2 regions of the Microbulbifer echini genome follow, and region 2 is predicted to be linked to the other one. Evidence: predicted binding sites of a transcription regulator. Region 2 holds the regulator's gene; the other holds the start of a gene.
The links. The regulator sigma-54, encoded in region 2, starts transcription at its own class of promoters, with help from an activator protein. The targets are predictions, from matches to a motif close to TGGCACANNNNTTGCNNT.

Region 1 (3,417 bases), on a different contig from region 2:
ACTCCTATAAGCGTCTGGTACCGGGCTTCGAAGCACCGGTTATCCTGGCTTACTCTGCGCGCAACCGCTCCGCTTCCATTCGCATTCCGTATGTGACCTCGCCGAAAGGTAAGCGCATCGAGACCCGTTTCCCGGATCCGACCGCCAACCCCTACCTGGCGTTCGCCGCACTGCTGATGGCGGGCCTCGACGGTGTTAAGAACAAGATCCACCCCGGCGATGCCGCCGACAAGGATCTGTACGACCTGCCGCCCGAAGAGTTGGCTGAGTACCCGACGGTAGCCGAGAGCCTGGAAGGTGCCCTGGACGCACTGAATAGCGATCGCGCCTTCCTGACCGAAGGCGGCGTATTCACTGACGACGCAATCGATGCCTACATCGATTTGAAGCGTGAAGAAGTAGAGCGCCTGAACATGACCACACACCCGGTTGAGTTCGATATGTACTACTCCGTGTAATAGCGAGCGGCATCACAGTGATGCCGTCGAGCTGTTCTCGAAAAGCCCGCACCGCCCTGGTGCGGGCTTTTTTATTGGAGGTACACTTTCACTGGGGTGGTTGTTTTTGCCGTCGATCATTGTCGCGGCGTTTACAGCGCTTATTGCTAACTGGCCCCGCCAAGTTGGAGCCCACAATCGAGCAGACACAAGGAGCGCCGCTGTGCGGCCGATGGAGCTATGGGATATACAAAATTGCTTAAGGTATTGTGCCTCGCCACACCGTTATTTGCCCTTGCCGGCACCGATGGTGGCAGCGCATCGGGCACTATTTACAAAGTTGTCGGCCCCGATGGCCAGGTGACATTTAGCGATACGCCACCGGCCAATGGGCAGGCGCAAAAGGTGGAGTTGGCCCCGATCAATGTACAGCCCATCGCCCTGCCGCGCCCGTTGCCAACCCGCAAGTTGTCGCCCAAAGATAGAGAGGATGAGGGCAAAGAAGGGCCCACGGGCCCCGTCACTATTCAGATTGTGAGTCCGCAGGACGGCGCTACGATCCCACCGGGGCAACGCTTTATTCCACTGCAGGTCAACGTACAACCGGTGTATCCGGAGGGGGCCAGCTTCTTTGCAGTAGTTGATGGCAAGCCCTGGAACGGCAGCTCCGAGGGAGCGGGTCTGGATATCTCCCTACTAGAGCGGGGCACCCATTCGGTGCAGGCGGTGCTTACCGATGCCAGAGGACAGGTCTTGGCCCAGTCTCAGGTGATCACCCTGTATGTGAAGCGTCCGGGGGGAAGGCTCCCGGACAACCCGGCACCGCGTGCTCCGCAGGCTCCCAAAGCCCCCGTGGGGCCGGGCATCCCCCAGGCCCAGCCCACCCCCTGAGTCTCTAGGCAATACCGGCGCCAACCGCCTCTTTTGGGAGGGCGCTACTCCTCTTTGAGACCCGCTGGTGAAACAATAGCTTGCGCACTAATATGGTGCGCAGGTCGTTCTCCTTGTACGTTTCTACCTTTTCCTGTGGTTGATTGGGCTGCTGCAGAGACCGGGCAGCGTAAAAATACTGCGGTGGTCGGACTGTGCCTCTCGGACAGCCATGTGCGCCATTTTGGTTTGCTTTTTGCACTGGCTAGGTACAAGGGTTTATCGCGCCGGGCGCAGGATCGTGCCCAGGCCCCTGTTGAGAAGCGGAAACTATTGAATGCTCAATGATCGCCAGTTGCGCCAGTTACTAGACAGCCTTACCTCTGCGGTATTGGTGTTGGATGACCAGTTAGCACTCTGCTATCTGAACAATGCCGCCGAGGATTTATTGGCCGCTTCCAGCGCGCGGATTGAGGGAATGCCCTTGGAGGAGGTGGTGCGGGAATCCGTTGAGGCGCAGAAGGCTCTGCGCAGTGCCCTTGCCAGTGGTGAGAAATTCACGGTGCGCCGGGCCCGCTGGCGCCTGCATAATCAGGAAACACGCACCGTTGATTACTCTGTGAGCCCCGTGCCGGAGCTGGGGGTGTTGCTGGTGGAAGTGCAGCCGATGGACCGTTTGCTGCGTATCGCCCGCGAGGACGCGCTACTCAGTACCCAGGAAACCGCGCGCAATCTGGTGCGCGGTATGGCTCATGAAGTAAAGAATCCCCTCGGCGGCATTCGCGGCGCCGCACAGCTACTGCAGCGGGAGCTGCCCGATGCCTCGCTCGAAGAGTACACCCAGATCATCATCGAAGAGGTGGATCGCCTGCGCAACCTGGTCGATCGCCTGCTGGGGCCGCGCCAGCCGGTACGGTTGGCGCCCAGTAATGTGCACGAGATTCTGGAGCGGGTGGCCCAGTTGGTGGAGGCCGAGTGCGGGGGTGAACTACGCATTCGCCGGGATTACGACCCCTCTATTCCCGATGTGCCGGCAGACCCCGAGCAATTAATCCAGGCCCTGTTGAATATCGCCCGCAATGCCATGCAGGCCATCGACGAGAGCATAGGCCTCGCCAGCGGAGAGATGGTGCTGCGCACTCGGGTACAGCGTCAATTCACCATCGGCCGGCGCCACTGCCCGCTGGTTTGCCGTATTGAAATAGAAGACAACGGGCCCGGTATTCCCGAGGAGATCCGTGAGCGCATATTTTTCCCGATGATTTCCGGACGTGCCGAGGGCTCGGGCCTGGGGCTGTCTATCTCCCAAAACATCATCAACCAGCATCGCGGCCTGATCAAATGCGATAGCCGACCGGGTCGCAGTGTGTTCCAGATTTACCTGCCACTTGTTACCGAATAAGCCAATACAGGAACCTAGAGAATGAGCAATCGCGTTTGGATTATTGACGACGACCGATCAATCCGCTGGGTACTGGAGCGGGCACTTTCGCGGGAGGGAATCGAAACCCAGTGTTACGAGAGTGGTGATCGCGCTCTAGATGATTTTTACAGCGATTCGCCGGATGTGGTGATTAGTGATATCCGCATGCCGGGTTCCGACGGGTTTAAACTGCTGGAGCGATTCCAGGCGGAGCGTCCGGGCCTGCCGATTATTATTATGACCGCGCACTCAGATCTTGACAGTGCGGTGGCCGCCTACCAGGGCGGGGCTTTTGAATATTTACCCAAGCCCTTCGATATCGATGAGGCCGTGGCGGTTACCCGCCGCGCCTTGGCGCACGCCAAAGAACAGGCCCAGGAAGAGCGCGCAGAGCCGGACAATGGTGCGGGTAATAAAGAGATTATCGGCGAAGCGCCGGCTATGCAGGAAGTGTTTCGCGCCATTGGTCGCCTGTCTCACTCGAATATCACGGTATTGATTAACGGTGAATCGGGCACCGGCAAGGAGCTGGTGGCGCAGGCCCTGCATAACCACAGCCCGCGCCGGGATAAGCCATTTATCGCCCTCAATATGGCCGCCATCCCCAAAGACTTGATGGAGTCCGAATTGTTTGGCCACGAGAAGGGCGCCTTTACCGGGGCCAGTGCCCAGCGCACCGGGCGTTTC
Region 2 (3,417 bases):
GAGCATCACTACTATCGGCTTGCCTTAATTTGTCCCGAACCTGGCTGCTGGAAAAGAGCGCGGCGATTTCTGCCAGGGTGTCCAGGTGTTGTTGCTCTGAGTCTTCTGGAACGAGGAGGACAAAGAGCAAGTCGACAGGTTGGCGATCAATTGCATCGAAATCTACGGCCGGCTCGATAGTGCAGAGCACGCCTATGGGCTCCTCACAGCCGGGGAGGCGGCAGTGGGGTATGGCCACGCCCTCGCCAATTCCAGTAGAACCCAAACGCTCGCGAGCAATCAATTGGTTGAATATTGTGTCGGAATCATGCTGTGGGTATTGTTCGGCGATAGCCTGGGCGATGTTGAGCAGCAATTTCTTTTTGCTGCTCCCCGCCAGGTGGCAAAGGCTGAGGCGGGGAGATAGTAGGGCTTCCAGTGTCATAATTCAGCGGTGGTTCTGCAACTTCTCTTTGTGTTTTTTCAGTTGGCGGTCCAACTTATCGGTGAGCGAGTCGATGGCCGCGTACATATCTTTATCTTCTGAACCGGCACAGAGGTCGTGACCATTGATATGTACTCGGGCCTCGGCTTTCTGGATCAGTTTTTCTACCGATAAAATGACCTGCGCGTTGGTTATGTTGTCGTAGTGACGTGTGAGCTTTTCCAGCTTGTTTTCACAATAGTTGCGCATTGGCGAGGTAACGTCGACGTGGTGACCACTAATGTTGATCTGCATGGATTTCTCCTTATTGGGTGCATCACATTTCGGCGAGCCTCCTTTCGGGTCGCAACCCTACTAGGAAGTGGCCCAGAATGGAAGGATACACTCAAAGTTCGGAGTTCGGTTGCGAAGGCGCAGCTACAGGCGCCAAATAGAGCGTGACCGTGGCAGTTAGCTTGGCTGGTCACAAACACCGTGACCGCTTAGACCAGGCGCTTTCTCTCGCTTGAGGAGGGGATGCCCATGGATTCCCGGTATTTGGCCACAGTTCGGCGGGCCACTTTAATCCCCTGCTTGTCCAGTTCCTGGGTAATCTTATTATCGGATAAGGGTTTACGCGGGGTTTCCGAGTCGATCAGTTTTCGAATCAATGCGCGTATGGCGGTAGAGGAGGCATCTTCGCCTGAGTCTGTGCTCACGTGGCTTGAAAAGAAATACTTCAGCTCGAAGACCCCGCGGGGCGTGAGCATATACTTCTGAGTAGTTACTCTGGAGATGGTCGATTCGTGCATACCGATTGATTCGGCGACATCTGCGAGCACCATGGGGCGCATAGCTTCAGGGCCTTCTTCAAAGAAACCCTGTTGTTTCTCGACAATACAGTTGGCCACCTTCAGCAGGGTCTCGTGGCGACTTTGCAGGCTTTTCATAAACCAGCGCGCCTCTTGTAAGTTGTCTCGCAGGAAGTTGTTATCCCTAGAGTTGTCGGCGCGCTTGACCAAAGAGGCATAGTGGTCATTGATTCGGATTTTTGGAGTGATTTCCGCATTCAGTTCCACCTGCCAGCGCAGAGCTTTGCGGGAAACAATGATATCCGGAATCACATAGTCCGGCTCCTGCCCGCCGAAGCTCTCCCCAGGGCTTGGGTTGAGCGTTTGTATAAGGCGAATTGCCTCTCCGAGCTGAGCCTCACTGAGGCGGGTGCGCCGCCCCAGCTGGCGAAAATCTCTTTTACCGAGCAGATCCAGATGTTTCTCAACAATATCGTGCGCCTGCTGGAGCCACGGGGTTTCTGGCGGTAACTGCTTTAACTGTAGTTGTAAACATTCCTTCAGGTCCCTGGCGCCGCACCCTGCGGGCTCGAACTGCTGGATGGTCTTTAATACCGCAAGCACCTCATCTTCCTCGACATTCACCGAGGAGGAGACTTCCTCCAGCGGGGTGCTCAGCAGACCGCTGGGGGTGATACCGTCTATGAGGTTCTCACCAATCCACTTATCCTGTTCGGATAAGGGGGTCAGGTTGAGCTGCCAGCGCAGGTGGTCCTGTAGGTCGATTGAGGTGGAGTTGCGTTCAAAGGCTGGCGAATCGGCATCGTGGCCACTGCTGTGGCTGGTGTAGATGTCATCCCAGCGGGAGTCGACGGGAAGTTCATCGGGGAGGTTTTGCTCCCAGTCCCTCTCAGTGAGGTCTCTTTCCTCTAAAGGTTGAGCGGCACTTTCGGGCGCTTGCTCTGCTTGGGGCTGCGGCTCTTCTGTTTTTGCTGGCAGTTCTTCACTATCCGCCTCCAGCATTGGATTGCTGTCAAGTGCTGCCTGGACCTCTTGCTGCAGATCGAGGGTGGATAGTTGCAGGAGGCGAATTGCCTGTTGCAACTGGGGAGTCATTGTCAGCTGAGTGCCGAGTTTGAGCTGGAGAGACTGCTTCATAATAGAGAGCCGCAGGCCATACGACAGAGTGATTATCAAATTGTCCTGAGATGGCGCAGACTACCTTTCTCTCCAAACCATTACAAGCAATAAGCGTGCCGACCCCGGAGCGAAAGCTGGGGGTCGTGATTCGGACTGATGACTCATTTAATGCAAATTGGCAGGAGAGAGGACAATGATCGGTGATTCACTTTAAATAGTGAATTCGTGTCCCAAATAGACTTCGCGAACCTGCTGGTTGGCAAGAACTTCATTCGGGGTGCCTTCAGCAATGATGTGGCCTTCGCTGACTATATAGGCCGTCTCGCAGATATCGAGAGTCTCGCGTACATTATGATCGGTGATGAGGACTCCGATATCGCGGTCCCGAAGGTGGCGGATGATCCCTTTGATATCATTGACTGATATGGGGTCTACCCCTGCGAAGGGCTCGTCCAGAAGGACGAAGCTGGGGTTGGTGGCCAAGGCACGAGCAATCTCTACCCTGCGGCGCTCTCCCCCAGAGAGGGCCATGCCCAGGCTCTGCTCTATGTGAGTAATGTGGAACTCCTCGAGTAGCTCTTGTGCCTGTTGTTGGCGCTCAGCTCTGGAGAGGTCTTTGCGGGTTTCAAGAATAGCCAGGATGTTGTCTTTAACGCTCAGGCGGCGAAAAACGGACGCCTCCTGGGGGAGGTAGCCTATTCCCTTGCGCGCCCGACCGTGCATGGACAGTCGGGTAATATCCTCGTCGTCAATCATCACCCGCCCAGCGTCGGCCTGTACCAGACCGGCAATCATATAGAAACAGGTGGTTTTCCCGGCGCCGTTGGGTCCGAGAAGGCCCACGACCTGCCCGCTGGAAACGCTGACACTGACATCCTGGACAACTTTTCTTTTTTTATACTGCTTGGCGAGGTGTAACGCTTTGAGCGTTGGCATAGTGTGTACCGAAATCTATCCATGCCGCGGACATAGTAATGTCCGCCGGTGCAATTATATCTAGAGCTTTGGTGCCCGAGTGGTGCCCAGGGACCCTACTGTCCCTTGTTATCACCGTTACTGGGTGTACTTTCTTTTTTCTCGGGC

Region 1: a site for sigma-54 is predicted at 1,553-1,570, ahead of glnL (nitrogen regulation protein NR(II)). Genes of this name have one in related genera too.

What each region holds. Positions count from the first base shown of each region.
Region 1 is NZ_JBGMEL010000004.1:24,772-28,188, forward strand. It holds gene glnA (glutamate--ammonia ligase) at 1-458, shown strand, start outside; gene ACCI51_RS05195 (DUF4124 domain-containing protein) at 693-1,328, shown strand; gene glnL (nitrogen regulation protein NR(II)) at 1,645-2,709, shown strand; gene ntrC (nitrogen regulation protein NR(I)) at 2,731-3,417, shown strand, end outside.
Region 2 is NZ_JBGMEL010000007.1:165,762-169,178, reverse strand. It holds gene ptsN (PTS IIA-like nitrogen regulatory protein PtsN) at 1-424, opposite strand, end outside; gene hpf (ribosome hibernation-promoting factor, HPF/YfiA family) at 428-718, opposite strand; gene ACCI51_RS09070 (RNA polymerase factor sigma-54) at 907-2,352, opposite strand; gene lptB (LPS export ABC transporter ATP-binding protein) at 2,545-3,270, opposite strand; gene lptA (lipopolysaccharide transport periplasmic protein LptA) at 3,366-3,417, opposite strand, start outside.